Regions from separate parts of the Amycolatopsis sp. FU40 genome, predicted to be linked through region 1. Evidence: riboswitches for the same ligand, from Rfam matches in the RefSeq annotation. Region 1 holds a riboswitch; each other region holds the start of a gene.
The links. Region 1 has a riboswitch for S-adenosylmethionine ahead of thrC (threonine synthase). Riboswitches for the same ligand answer to the same signal wherever they lie in the genome.
Positions count from the first base shown of each region.

Region 2: another riboswitch for S-adenosylmethionine. It lies ahead of L3Q65_RS20015 (aminotransferase class V-fold PLP-dependent enzyme); the one in region 1 lies ahead of thrC (threonine synthase).
Region 3: another riboswitch for S-adenosylmethionine. It lies ahead of L3Q65_RS30570 (methionine ABC transporter ATP-binding protein); the one in region 1 lies ahead of thrC (threonine synthase).

Region 1 is NZ_CP091381.1:4,602,453-4,607,194, forward strand. It holds gene rpsT (30S ribosomal protein S20) at 341-601, shown strand; gene holA (DNA polymerase III subunit delta) at 763-1,734, opposite strand; SAM riboswitch class I at 1,866-1,999, shown strand; gene thrC (threonine synthase) at 2,013-3,278, shown strand; gene L3Q65_RS22020 (ComEC/Rec2 family competence protein) at 3,303-4,742, opposite strand, start outside.
Region 2 is NZ_CP091381.1:4,176,920-4,181,661, forward strand. It holds gene L3Q65_RS20015 (aminotransferase class V-fold PLP-dependent enzyme) at 376-1,707, opposite strand; SAM riboswitch class IV at 1,748-1,862, opposite strand; gene L3Q65_RS20020 (potassium/proton antiporter) at 1,959-3,437, opposite strand; gene L3Q65_RS20025 (helix-turn-helix transcriptional regulator) at 3,537-4,232, opposite strand; gene L3Q65_RS20030 (penicillin-binding transpeptidase domain-containing protein) at 4,384-4,742, opposite strand, start outside.
Region 3 is NZ_CP091381.1:6,538,475-6,543,216, reverse strand. It holds gene L3Q65_RS30580 (transglycosylase family protein) at 1-719, shown strand, start outside; gene rsmA (16S rRNA (adenine(1518)-N(6)/adenine(1519)-N(6))-dimethyltransferase RsmA) at 822-1,664, shown strand; SAM riboswitch class I at 2,220-2,310, shown strand; gene L3Q65_RS30570 (methionine ABC transporter ATP-binding protein) at 2,526-3,539, shown strand; gene L3Q65_RS30565 (hypothetical protein) at 3,649-4,122, opposite strand; gene L3Q65_RS30560 (4-(cytidine 5'-diphospho)-2-C-methyl-D-erythritol kinase) at 4,244-4,742, shown strand, end outside.

The DNA of each region.
Region 1 (4,742 bases):
GTCCCGTCAGATGAACGGCAGGGCTCGGTGTCCCGCCGAAGGTGCCGCTCGGACCAGGCCCGCCCGCCCTCGTTGTCTTTCGCGACCCGCTCCGCGGGACCACGGGCAGGCGACGGAACCCTAGGCACTACCGAGATCCACCGTAACCGAGCCGCGGACGGAACGCCGAACGGTTGCCGGCTCCGGGGCCGTCTCCAGCGCCGCGAGCAGGGCTGTTAAGATTTTCGACTGTTGCCGTGCGGCATTCCGTCAGGGAGGAAACCCGGCAGTCCCTCGGGACTGATCCGGAGCCACACGAAACGCGGCAGCGACCTTCACCGAGTGAAAGAGGAACGCCTCCATGGCCAACATCAAGTCGCAGGTCAAGCGCATCACGACGAACGAGAAGGCGCGGCAGCGCAACCTGGCGATCCGGTCCTCGGTGAAGACCGCGATCCGCAAGTTCCGCGAGGCCGCCGACGCCGGTGACAAGGACAAGGCCCTCGAACTGCAGCGCGACGCCGCTCGCAAGCTCGACAAGGCCGTCACCAAGGGCGTCATCCACGCCAACCAGGCCGCGAACAAGAAGTCGGCTCTCGCGAAGCGCGCGAACCAGCTCTGAGCGCAGTCTTTCCGGAAGGCCCGGCGGCTTTGGCTGCCGGGCCTTTTCCGTGTGCTGAGCAGGGGACGGCTCCGGCTCCGGCTCCGGCTCCGGCTCCGGCTCCGGCTCCGGCTCCGGCTCCGGCTCCGGAGGAACGGTCGCGGCGGCAGGCGCCTTGAAACTCAGCGGTCTCCCTTGGCCGCGACCACGTCGAGGACCGCGCGCTGCAGCGCGTAGTTCGCATCGGCCGCCGCGCCCTTGACCTCGGCGTTCAGCCGCGCCACGACGCGCATCGCGGTCGCCAGGCCGTCCTGGCCCCAGCCGCGGGACTGCCCTTGCGCCTTGCGGATCTTCCACGGCGGCATGCCCAGTTCGCCCGCCATCTGGTTCGGGTTGCCGCGCCCGGCCGCGGACACGCGAGCGATCGTGCGGACCGCGTCGGCCAGCGCGTCGGCCACCAGGACGTGCGGGACGCCCAGCTGCATCGCCCACTGCAGCGACTCCATCGCGGCTGCCCGGTCGCCCGCGACGGCCTTCTCAGCCACCGCGAAGCCGGTCACGTCGGCGCGTCCGGTGTGGTAGCGGCGGACCGCCTGCTCGTCGACGACTCCCCCGGTGTCGGCGACCAGCTGCGTCGCCGCCGAGGACAGCTCGCGCAGGTCCGAACCGACCGAGTCGAGCAGCGCCATCAGCCCCGCGGCGTCGATCTTGCCGCCCGCTCGGCGCACCTCGTTGCGGACGAACGCCTCGCGCTCGGCCGGCTTGGTGAGCTTGGGGCATTCGGTGATTTCCGCGCCCGCTTTTTTCAGCGCGCCCGGCAGTGCCTTGGCAGCCTTGCTCCGCCCGCCGCCGCTGTGCACGACCACGAGGACGATGCCGTCGGCGGGTGCCTTCACGTATGCGAGGACCGCGTCGGACAGCTCCTGCGAGATGTCCTGCGCCGACTCCAGCACGATGACGCGCCCCTCGGCGAACAGCGAAGGGCTCACCAGCTCGGCCAGCACGGGCGGTGTGAGATCGGACACCCGCATGCGCGTGAGGTCCGCCGTCGGGTCCGCGGCCTTGGCCGCGTCGAGAGACGCTCGCACAGCCCGTTCGATGAGCAGTTCTTCCTCGCCCGTGACGAGGTGCAGCGGCGCGGGTGCGGTGGTCACCCGGCCATCTTCTCACCCGGCCGCCGGGCCGTCCGCTCCGGTGATGTGGGCCGCCTCCGTGGCACGAGCTGATCGGGATGTCGTACGGTGTAGCCGAGGACGCGCCCACCGGCGCTCCGACAACCGAATACCGCTCATCCAGAGGGGCAGAGGGAACGGCCCGACGAAGCCCCGGCAACCGGCGTACAGCCTGTCATCCCGCGATCGCGGGGTAGCTGACGACCACGGTGCCAATTCCGGCCCGCTTCGGCGGGGCAGATGAGGAAAGGAACCTCGCGATGACTGCAGCCCTCAGCGCCACCTCCGCCAACAAGACGATCGACCTCGGTCCGGCCGTCGAACTGGTGTCGAAGGAAGAAGGGCACCGGCAGCCGCTCGCTCCGGAATTCGTCTCCGTCGAAGACTTCTCGCCGCTCGAGGTCGCCTACGACTTCGGCCGCGTCCGCCGCGAGGACATCGAGGCGGGCCCGCGCAACATCTGGCGTTACAAGAAGCTCCTTCCCGTCCCCTCGACCGTCGAGGAGACTCCGAACACCGAACCCGGCTGTACCAGGCTCGTCCGCGCCGACCGGCTCGCGAAGGAACTCGGCCTCAAGCGCGTGTGGGTCAAGGACGACACCGGCAACCCGACGCACTCGTTCAAGGACCGCGTGGTCGCCGTCGCGCTCGCCGCCGCCCGCGAGTTCGGTTTCGAGGTCCTCGCGTGTCCGTCGACCGGCAACCTGGCCAACGCGACCGCCGCCGCGGCGGCCCGCGCCGGCTGGCGGTCGGTCGTGCTGATCCCGAAGAGCCTCGAACGCGCGAAGATCCTCACCACCGCCGTCTACGACGGCGACCTGATCGCCGTCGACGGCAACTACGACGACGTGAACCGGCTCGCCACCGAACTGGCCGCCGAGCACCCGAAGTGGGCGTTCGTGAACGTCAACGTCCGCCCGTACTACTCCGAGGGCTCGAAGACGCTCGCCTACGAGGTCGCCGAGCAGCTCGGCTGGCGCATCCCCGAGCAGATCGTCGTGCCGATCGCCTCCGGTTCCCAGCTCACCAAGGTGGACAAGGGTTTCCGCGAACTGGGCCAGCTCGGTCTCGTGGACGCCAGCCCGTACAAGGTCTTCGGCGCACAGGCCACCGGCTGCTCGCCGGTCTCCACCGCGTACCGCAACGGCCACGACGTCGTCCAGCCGGTCAAGCCGGACACGATCGCCCGCTCGCTCGCGATCGGCAACCCGGCCGACGGCCCGTACGTGCTCGACGTGGTCAACCGCACCGGCGGCGCGATCGAGGACGTCACCGACGAAGAGGTCGTCGAAGGCATCCGGCTGCTCGCGCGCACCGAAGGCATCTTCACCGAAACCGCGGGCGGCGTCACCGTGGCGACCGCGAAGAAGCTCGTCGAAACCGGCAAGCTCGACCCGGACGCCGAAACCGTCCTCCTCATCACCGGCGACGGCCTCAAGACCCTCGACGCGGTCGAGAACCACATCGGCCCGAAGGCCACCGTGCCGCCGTCCGCCGAAGCCGTCGCCAAGGCGCTCGGCTACTGACGCACCGGCCCGGGGTCCTCCGCACTACCGCGGGGGACCCCGCGGCTCGCCCCGGCGCACAACCGCCGGGCCGCTTCCTTCCGGCAGGACGGCGGTGTCACCGTCCACATCGGTCCGGGTGACCAGCACTCCCATCGTGCCGAGAACGTCCACTGTGGACTTGCTCGGATGGCCGTATCCGTTGCCCGCGCCGACACTGATCAGCGCCGTGCGCGGCCGCACCGCCGCGAGGAACTGCGGCAGCGAATACCGCGAGCCGTGATGCGGCACCTTCAGGACGTCCGCTCGCAGGTCGACGCCCTCGGCGAGCAGATCCGCCTGTGCGGCCAGTTCGACGTCTCCGGTCAGCAAGACCCGGCCAGCCGCTGTTTCGGCGCGCAGGACGACCGAACTGTTGTTGATCATCGTGCCGTCCTGCAACGCCGGTGCACGCGTGGTGGCGTAGCGCGGACCGAGCACCTCCAGCGACAGCCCCGGCCATTCCAGCCGCTGCCCATCGCTCAACTGCGCCAGCGGCACGCCACGACGCCGCGCTTCGCCGGAAACCGACTGCCACGCCCACGCCGGAGCACGCCCTGGTCCAACCGCGATCGCACCGACTGCCCGACCGTCGAATACCGAGGCGAGACCGCCGATGTGATCCGCGTGCAGGTGACTCAGCACGAGCAACGGCACCCGCTCGACGCCCAGCCTTCGCAGGCATTCGTCGACCGGCCCTGGTTCCGGCCCGGTGTCGACGACCACGGCGCGGCCAGGCTCGGCGGTGGCCAGGACGACCGCATCTCCTTGTCCGACATCGCATTCCACCATCGCCCAGCCGTCCGGCGGCCAGCCAGGTGCCAAGACTTTGGCAGGCACGACCGTCAACAGCACGACGACCAGTCCGATCGCCACCAGCAGCCGGATCCGACGAAACCGCGCCGCCACCACGACTGCGACCAGCAAAGCCGCCGCGCACAGTCCGCCCCACCAGCCGCCAGGCCAGGACAGCGTCGCGCCCGGCGCTCTCGCCCCATGCCGGGCGACGGTGATCAGCCATCGGGCTTCCGGATCTGCTGCGTGGATCAGCACCTGACCCGCACCTGGCCACCACGGTCCGACGACTGTTGCCAGCACTCCCAGCACAGTCACCGGCGCAACTACTGGCGCCGCAAGGACATTGGTCACGACGGAGACCAGGCTGACCGTGCCTGCCATACCGGCGATGATGGGCGCGGTGACCACGAACGCGGCTAGCGGAACAGCGAGCCCTTCGGCGTAACCGGCTGGAACTCCCCTTCGCACCAACGAATCCGCCCAGCGCGGCGCGAGCAGCACCAGCCCCGCCGTGGCGAGCACCGACAATGCGAAGCCGAAATTACCCGCCATCGTCGGATCCCACGCCACCAGTGCGCACACCGCGAAGGCCAATGCGGGCAACGCTGAACCACGTCGTCCCAGTGCCAGCGCGAGCAGGCCGATGCC
Region 2 (4,742 bases), 430 kb from region 1:
TCCCACCGACGACCTCCCGCTCTGGGCAGCCCACTGGCTGGCCGACGGCGAGGACGGCGAGCACCTGCGCCGTCTGGCGGGCCTGTCCCGCACCGAACCGCGGGAGATCCACGACGTGCAGGAGGCGGCCTTGGCCGACTGCCGCACTCCCATTCCCGCGGTGGCCGACGCGGCTGACGCCGCGTTCACCCATCTGGCCCGGCTGTTGCTCAACGGCCAGCTCAGCGAACGCGGCCTGCTGAACGACCTGCACGCGATCATCTTCCGCACTGTGTTTAATGGCGTCGGCTCCGCCGCCGCGGCGGGATCGCCCTTAAGCCGATCCCGCGTTGTGGTCAAGTTTCCTGCCGCGCCAGGCCCAGCACCCCCGCGCCGTCAGGCGCAGAACGGCGGCAGCTCCCGCGTGTCCCCGACCGGCGCCCACCGCCCGTCCACCTTCGCGTACTCCCACCGGGCTCCCCGGGCCACGATCTGCCGCAGCGCGAGCACCAACCGGTCCACGTGCTCTTCGGTGCTCCCCAGCCCGAGGCTCACCCGAACCGCCTGCTGGCCCTCGCTCCCGGCTTCACGGATCAACCGCCGGGCGGCCACGTGCGCGCAAAACGCCCCGTCCCGCACGCCGATCCCGTACTCAGCCGACAGCACCGCGGCCAGCCAGCCCGGCTCGAAGCCGTCGACCACGAAGCTCACCGTGCCGACCCGGTCCACCGGCGCGTCAAAGAACCGCAGCTCGGCAAATCCGGGCAAGCCCTCGAGCCCCTTGCGGAGCCGCTCCAGCAACGCAGCCTCGTGCGAACCCACGGCATCCCACTGAGCCGCCAGCTGCTCGCACGCCACCCCAAGCGCATACACGCCAACGGTATTCGGCGACCCGGCCTCGTGCCGCTCCTCGCCGCTGTTCCACACCACGGCTTCCTCGGTCACCAGCTTCGTAGCACCGCCACCGGCCAGGTACGGCTCCGCGGCACGCAGCCAGTCGCTGCGGCCGATCAGCGCGCCAGCCCCGAACGGGGCGTAGAGCTTGTGCCCGGACAGCGCGACGTAGTCGACATCCAGCTCCCGCAACGAAATCCGCCGATGCGGAGCGAGCTGCGCGGCATCCAGGGCCACCCGGGCGCCGTGTTTCCGGGCCACCGCGGCGATCTCGGCGACCGGCAGCAGTTCGCCAGTCACATTGGAGGCACCAGCGACGACCACCAATCGCGGCCCCTGCGGGCATTCCGCCAGCGCTTCGTCCACAACGGACACCGCGGCGAGCCGGGTCCGCGGCAACTGCACGCGCCGGACGTTCGGACCCCGCCACGGCAGCAGCGCCGCGTGGTGCTCACTGTCGAACACGACCACGGAAGTCTTGCGCGGCAACGCCTTCGCCAGCAGGTTGAACGCGTCAGTGGTGTTGCGCGTGAAGATCACCGAGTCGCCGGTGCGCGCGTCCACGAACCGGCGCAACACGTCCCGGGTCCGTTCGTACAGCCGCGTCGAGACCTGCGAAGCGAAGCCCGCGCCGCGATGCACGCTGGCATACCAGGGAAGGAACTCGTCGACCGCCGTGCGCACCGCGTCCAGACACGGCGCGCTCGCCGCGTGGTCGAGGTTGGCGTAGCCGATGTCGCCGCCGGTCACCAGCGGGACCCGCAGCGTCGCACCAGCGACAGCGGGAACAGCAGCGACAACAGTTTCCGTGGACCGGTCGAGTGCGAGAGTCATGACGGCGCCTCCTCGGCGTTCCGGGGGACCCCCGGCGAGGGGCCCGCGCTTGCCCGCCGCACTGCGCGACCGGCCTGGTCCTCACCCGGGGCACCCCACCGCGGTAGGAGGGTTGCCGGCCAGCAAGCCGGGGCTTCGCGCTGGCACTCATGACCTGAACCCGACGATAGCGGAAAACTCGCGCGGGAAACCAGACCCGTCCCGTGATCTGAGACGGCAGTCACAAGTAGTGTCCACAAAGGACAGAAGGATCAGGCCCCGGATTCCCCGTGCCAGCGGGCGAGGCGGCCGGCCCGGTCGACGGCCCGGATGCGCCGTTCGGTCGCGTCGCGGTCGGCGGCGGTCGTGACCACCAGAAGCTGGTCCTCGACCTGCAATCGGCTCGTTTTCTGCGGGGTGAAGCCCGTCCCGCCGCGGACCACGAGGCTGACCGTCGCCCCGGCGGGCAGCCGCAGCTCGGACAGGTACACGCCGTGCAGCTTCGACCCCTTCTGGATGCGCACCTGCAGCAGTTCCGCGCCGAGTTCGTCGAGCGGCGCGGCGTCGACCTCGATCTCGTGCGCCTGCGTCGCCTTCGCCAGCCCGAGGATCCGCGCGAGCGGGCTGAGCGTCGCGCCCTGCAGCACGGTGAGCACGATGACGAGCACGAAAACCGCGTCCACCAGCCGTTGCGCGCCGGGCACGCCTTCCGACAGCGGGATCATCGCGAGCACGATCGGCACCGCACCGCGCAGGCCCGCCCAGGACAGGAACGTCTGCTCCCGCCACGGCAAGCGGAACGGCAGCAGCGACAGGACCACCGAGAGCGGCCGGGCGAGCAGCAGCACCACCGCGCCCGCGACGAGGCCCGGGACGAGCGCTTCGAGCAGCCGGGTCGGCGACGCGAAGAGGCCGAGCAGCACGAAGAGCCCGATCTGCGCGAGCCAGCCGAGCCCTTCGGCGAACGACAGGGTGTCCGACCGGTGCGGCAGCTTGGAATTCCCCAGCACCAGACCGGCGACGTACGTGGCGAGCAGGCCGGACGCGTGCGCCAGCTGGCCCGAGGAGTACGCGAGCACGCACACCGCGACCGTGGCGAGCGGGTACAGGCCGGTCGCCGGGAGCGCGGCCCGGCGCAGCGCCTGCGCGCCCAGCCAGCCGAACGCGAGGCCGAGCGCGAGGCCGGTGAGCAGTTCGTAGACCACCAGCAGCGGCAGCGACCAGTCGACCGCCTCGCCGGACGCGAGCACTACGACCGCGATGTAGGCGGGCGCGTCGTTGATGCCGGATTCCAGCTCCAGCGCGCCGACGACCCGTTTGCCGACCCCGGCCGTGCGCAGCACGGAGAACACCGCCGCGGCGTCGGTGGACGCGAGGACCGCGCCCCACAGCAGGGAAAGCCGCCAGTCGAGGCCGAGCAGCCAGTGCAATGCCGCGCCGGTGACCGCGATGCTGATCACCACGGCCACTGTGGACAGCAGGATTCCGGGCCCCAGCGAGGGTTTCACCGCGGACCAGCGCGTGGTGAGCCCGCCCTCGGTGAGGATCAGGACGAGCGCGGCGAGCCCGAGGGACTGGGTGAGCGCCGGATTGTCGAAGCGGATGCCGAACCCGGCCTCGCCGAGCACGACGCCGATCCCGAGATACAGCAGCAGCGACGGGAATCCGAGCCGGATGGACACGCGCACCGCGACGACCGAGACGACCAGAACCAGCGCTCCGACGCCCAGCACCATGGGAAGCTCGTCCACTCGCCCGCCTCCCTCCCGTCGCCCGCAGGCGTCCAGAATAGTGAGGCAGTGTCCGGTTCCCGAGCGCGCACCACCGGTCCGGGGGACCTCGCAGGTGTGTTACGACGCCTCGGCGGCACTCACCGTCGCGAGATCGACACCCAGCGCGGCGAACGGGCCCCTCGCGCCCGGCAGGACGCGGACCGCGCGCTGCTGGTCCCGCGTCAGCCAGCCCGCCTCGACCGCCCGCTCCAGCACCGCCGCCGGAACCGCGCCGGCGAGGTGCTCCCGCCGCTCTGTCCAATCCAGACAGTCGCGCAGCAGCGGCCGCCGCGGCCGATCCGGCACGGTGACGCCGAGACCGGCCAGGACGTCGCGTCCGGCGTCGGTGAGCGCGAGCCCGTCCGACACGTCGATCAGGCCCCGTTCGACCATCCCGTCCCGCAAAGCGACGCCGAGCGTCCCGGCCAAATGGTCGTAGCAACTGCGCGCGAACGACAACCGCTGCACCCGCAACGAAGTCCGCAGCCCGGACGGCCGTTTCAGTTCGGCATGCTGCGCCAAATGCTCGATCAGCTCCGCGACCCGCGGATTCGCCAGCCGCACGTACGCGTGCCGCCCCTGCTTCACCCGGGCGACGAACCCGGCCTCGGCCAGCCGTGTCACGTGCTCGCTCGCCGTCGAGACCGCGATCCGCGCCGCGGCGGCCAGTTCGCCCACCGTCCAGGCACGGCCGTCGAGCAGGGCGAGACACATAGTCGCGCGGCTCGGATCGGCGAGCACAGCGGCGACTTCGGCCAGTGCGACGGTTTCCATGTCCCTACGGTAGAACGGCGACACTTCGGCCGCGGCCGAACTGACGTTTGCTCAGCAGCCGTGGCGTGCGCCCCCGCCGCACACCCGGGCTCCTGGAGGCGGCTCGTGAGTGCTGATCGCGGTAAGAACCGTGATCAGCACTCACGAGCCCCTACAGCGCGTCGAGGAACTTCGCGCCCAGCGAGACGGCCGGTTTGGAGTCGTTGGCGCCCTCCAGGAACACCGCGAACGCCAGGTCGCCGCGGTAGCCGACGAACCAGCCGTGCGCCTCGGCGCCGGACCCGAACTGCGCGGTGCCGGTCTTGCCGAACACCGAGCCGGAGTGCGCCAGGCCGGTCGCCGTGCCGCCGGTCACGACCTCGCGCATCATCCCGCGCAGCGCCGCCAGCACCGAGCCGGACGGCGGCTGGTAGCCGGTGTTGACCTTGGTCCCGCCTTCCCACAGCCGCGGCACGACCGCGTGCCCGGACGCCGCGGTCGCCGCCATCACCGCCGCTCCCATCGGACTGA
Region 3 (4,742 bases), 1.9 Mb from region 1:
CCGGCGAACTGCCGCTGGAGGGTTCGACCGTCCAGGTCAAGACCCTCAAGCACATCACGCTTTTCGACGGCACCAACGCGCCCCGCAAGGTGGACACCACCGCGGTGACCACCAAGGAGCTCGCCTCCGACCTGAAGCTGAACCTGGGCCCGGACGACGCGATCGAGGGCGGCCTCGACGTCAGCCTGAAGAACGGTGCCGAGGTCCACGTCAGCCGCATGGGCGTGTCGATGGTCAACCAGGAAGAGACCATCGACCCCGAGGTGCAGAAGGTCGACGACCCGACGCAGCTGCAGGGCCAGCAGAGCGTCGAGGACCCGGGCACGCCGGGCAAGAAGCTGGTGACCTACAAGGTCACGAAGAAAAACGGCGAGGAAGTCGCGCGCGAGCAGGTCTCGGAGAAGGTGCTCGTCGAGGCCAAGGCCAAGATCATCAAGGTCGGCACCAAGAAGCCGCCGCAGCCGGCGATCGGCGACGGATCCGCGTGGGACCGCATCGCGCAGTGCGAGTCGGGCGGCAACTGGTCGATCAACACCGGCAACGGCTACTACGGCGGCCTTCAGTTCGACAAGCAGACCTGGAACGCCTACGGCGGCGACCAGTACGCGGCGCTGCCGAGCCAGGCCAGCCGCGAGCAGCAGATCGCGGTGGCCGAGAAGGTCCGTGCCGCTCGCGGTGGCGGCTACGGTGCCTGGCCGGTGTGCGGCGCGAAGGCGTGACCTGAGTTTTCCCGGCAGGCGGCTGTGAGCTTCGAGCTCACGGCCGCCTGTTTTCGTACTCCGCGTTGCCGGGGCGCTGACGGCGCTGGGTAGGCTCGTGCGGTGGTGGAACTGCTGGGGCCTGCCGAAATCCGCGGGCTGGCCGACGAACTCGACGTCCGGCCCACGAAGAAGCTCGGGCAGAACTTCGTGCACGACCCCAACACGGTCCGCCGCATCGTCGAACTCGGCGGCGTGCAGCCCGGGGATGTCGTCCTGGAGGTCGGTCCCGGCCTCGGCTCGCTGACGCTGGGCCTGCTCGCCGCGGGCGCTCAGGTCGTCGCGGTGGAGATCGATCCGGTGCTGGCCGCCCGCCTGCCGCGCACAGTGGCCGAGCGCGCGCCTGAGGCAGCGGAGCGGCTGACCGTCGTCGGCGCGGACGCGTTGCGGGTGCGGGCCGCTGATCTCCCGGCTGAGCCGGTGTCGATCGTCGCGAACCTGCCGTACAACGTCGCGGTACCGGTGGTGCTGCACCTGCTGGCCGAGCTGCCGTCGCTGCGCAGCGGGCTGGTAATGGTCCAGACCGAGGTCGCTGACCGGATGGCAGCGGGTCCGGGAAGCCGCACCTACGGAGTGCCGAGTGTGAAGCTCGCTTGGTACGGCCCGGCGCGGAAGGTCGCCGCGGTGCCGCGCGCGGTGTTCTGGCCGGTGCCGAACGTCGATTCCGCGCTGGTCTCGTTCAGCCGGACCGACCCGGTTTCCGGCGTGGATCGCGCACGGCTGTTCGCGGTGGTCGACGCGGCGTTCTCGCAGCGACGCAAGACTTTGCGGGCCGCGCTGGCCGGGTGGGCCGGTTCTGCCGAGCGGGCCGGCGAACTGCTCGCGGAGGCGGGGATCGACCCGAAGACGCGCGGGGAGCAGTTGGACGTGCACGCGTTCGCGCGGATCGCGGCTGCCGGAAGCTGACCCCCTCTCGCGGCGCTCGCTTGTGCCGTGCAACTCCGGCGGGGCGGCGGGTATTCCCTGGTTTCGCTGCGTTGTCCGATGATCTTGTGTCGTCGCTGATTGTGAGTCACCCACCGCCATTCAGATACTCTTAGTGATCACGCGGCTACGGCCGAAACCGCCCTCCACCTGTGACGAGCAGCTCGGCATTCGGGGGAGTCCGGCTGCTCCGCGCTCCGGATTGTTCAGCGGTGCCGACCCGAGGTGCTTCGCTCCGCTGACCTATCTCGACCCGGTCGAGGCCTCCGTGAGCCGAGCGTCGAGGCTCGCGAACCGCCGCCACTTGACAACGAGAAAACTCTTGTTCCACAAAGATCCTTGATCGTCCACAGTGGAACGAACTAGTTCGCCGCCGAGGTCCGCCGCGGGTGTTTCGCAGGTCGAGGCACTGTTCGGCGACCGAGGTTCCGGGTTTCCGGTTCTTGGACGCGGTGTTCCGGCATGCGGGCACCACCAGACGTGTGATCTGCACCAACGCGCTTGCGTTCAGCCAATGGGATCGGCTTTACTCGAAAGCGTCCATCCCGAGCGACTGAGAGACCTGGCTCGCCGAAGTCGCAGCAACCACCCTCCGCAGGGCAGGTGCTACCGCCAGGACCGATGGAGGCTGTTTTCGATGAAGAGGGTCACCCGCCCGCTCCTGCTGACCCGCCGGCGCGTAGTCGACGAAGGTCGCCGCTCGGTATGTGCGTGTCAACGCTCCATGGTCATCGCCTGATCGTTTTTTCCGCAGTTTCTTGCGCCGTCCACAGTGGACGGTAATTCGATGACGCCTGGCGCGCCCGGAATCGGCGCTGCGCCTCGTTTGCCTGGAGCCCTTTCGTGATCACTGTCGAAAACGTGTCCAAGTCCTTTCCCTTCCACGGAAATCGTGTCGCCGCGCTGCGCGACGTGAGCGTTGACGTGCAAGCCGGTTCGCTGTTCGGGGTTGTGGGTCCCTCCGGTTCCGGCAAGTCGACCCTCGCCCGCTGCATCGCGCTGCAGGAGCGCCCCGACCGCGGCGTCGTGCGGCTCGACGGCCTCAACACCGCGACGCTCGACGGCAAGCGGCTGCGGGAGATCCGCCGCCAGCTGGGCGTCGTCGGGACCAAGCCGGAGCTGATCGCCGAACGCACCATCGCGGGCAATATCGCCAGCCCGCTGGAGCAACTCGGCGTCGACGGCCCGCAGCGGCGCAGCCGGGTCGGCTCGCTGCTCGACCTGGTCGGCCTCACCGCCCGCGCCGCGCAGAAGCCCGAAGAACTCACCGAAGGCCAGCTCCGCCGGGTCGCGGTCGCCAAGGCGCTCGCCGCCGGACCGGCCGTGCTTCTCGCTGACGACCCGACCGCCGGGATCGCGGCCGAGGACGCGGGCGCGGTGCTCGCCGTGCTCGACCGGGCGCGGGCCGAGCTGGGCGTGACGATCGTCGTCACCACGCCGGACGCGGACGTCGTCCGCCGGGTCTGCGACGACGTCGCGGTGCTCGACAACGGCGCGATCGTCGAGCGCGGCACGGTGCTCGACCTGATCTCGACGCCGGACAGCTGGACCGCGCAGGCGGTGCTGCCGTCGGTCGAGACCTCGCGCGCCCAGTCCGCGAAGTACGACCGCGCGGTCGACGTCGTCCTGATCGGCTTCGCTTCGGTTGGCGCCCTGCTGCCCGAGGCGGCCAGCCGGTTCGACGTGGAGCTCGCCACCATCGGCGGCGGCCTCACCCGCATCGGGGACACCCCGATCGCCCGGTTCCGCCTCGGCGTCCGCGGCGAGCGGGCCGATGCCGCGCTGTCCTGGATCTCCGACCGGGGCGCGCACGTGAGCCAGCCGGCGCGCGGTCCGCAGAGCGTCGTCGCCGCCTGATTTCCCTTTTACCGAGCTGTTTTCCGAGGGCCGTCCCATTCGATTGGGGCGGCCCTCGCCGCATCTGCGGGACGCATCGCCCGAGAGATCAGGACATGCGGTCAAGGTTCTAGGACACGCGTCCTGAAGTCTGTCCATTGTGGTCGTTCCGGCGCACGATCTCCGCCAGCTCCGGATCCGCGTGCGCCTCGGCGGCCTGCTTCCACTTCGCCACGAGGGCGGCGAACGGCGCCGGGTTGCCGAGGGATTCGGTTCGCTCCAGGGTTTCGGCCAGTTCGCCGACGAACGTCCGCACCTCTTCCGCCGACAGGTACCGCGCCCACGGGAACGCGGCGGGCAGCGCCTCGGCGGCGAGCGCGACCGTCTCGGCACTGCGGCGCAGCAGTTCCACGAGGATCGCGACGGCCGCCGAAAACCCGGCCGCCGCCTGCTCGGCGCGCTCGGCGGTGACGAGCACCAGATCGGGTTTGTCCTTCTCCCGTCGGCGAATCCGGACCGACCGGGTCGGCGAACCTTCGAGCTGGTCGGTGACCCGGCGCGGGTGCAGGGACAGCTCGGACAGGTTGACCTCCGGCGTGCGCATAGTTACAAAGTAGTTCCAAATTAGTCCGGCTGGCCACTCCGGAGCGACGACTGGGGGAACTTCCGTGCCAACGTTTTCTCCTGACGGCACCTGGTCAGCGACAGCCACGTAGGCTGGACGGGTGCTCGCCGTCGTTCCACCACCAGTCACCGTCCGGGTCCCGGCCAAGGTCAACCTGCACCTGGCCGTCGGCGACCTGCGGGCGGACGGGTTCCACGAGCTGGTCACCGTCTTCCAGGCGCTTTCGCTCACCGACGAGGTGACCGTCGCGGCCACCGACGAGCCAGGGCTCGAGGTGTACGGCGAGGGGGAGCGCACGGTGCCCACCGACGGCGCCAACCTCGCCTGGCGAGCCGCGCGCGAGCTGGCCTCTTACGCCGGACGGCCGGACGCGGATGAGCCGAAGGTGCGAATCGTGCTGCGCAAGGGCATTCCGGTCGCGGGCGGCATGGCGGGCGGGAGCGCGGACGCGGCCGCGGCGCTGGTCGGGCTCTCGTCGCTCTGGAAACTCGACATCACCCGCGACGAGCTGGCCACCATCGCCGGCCGGCTGGGCAGCGACGTGCCCTTCGCGCTGTACGGCGGCACCGCGCTCGGCACCGGCCGCGGCGAGCAGCTCG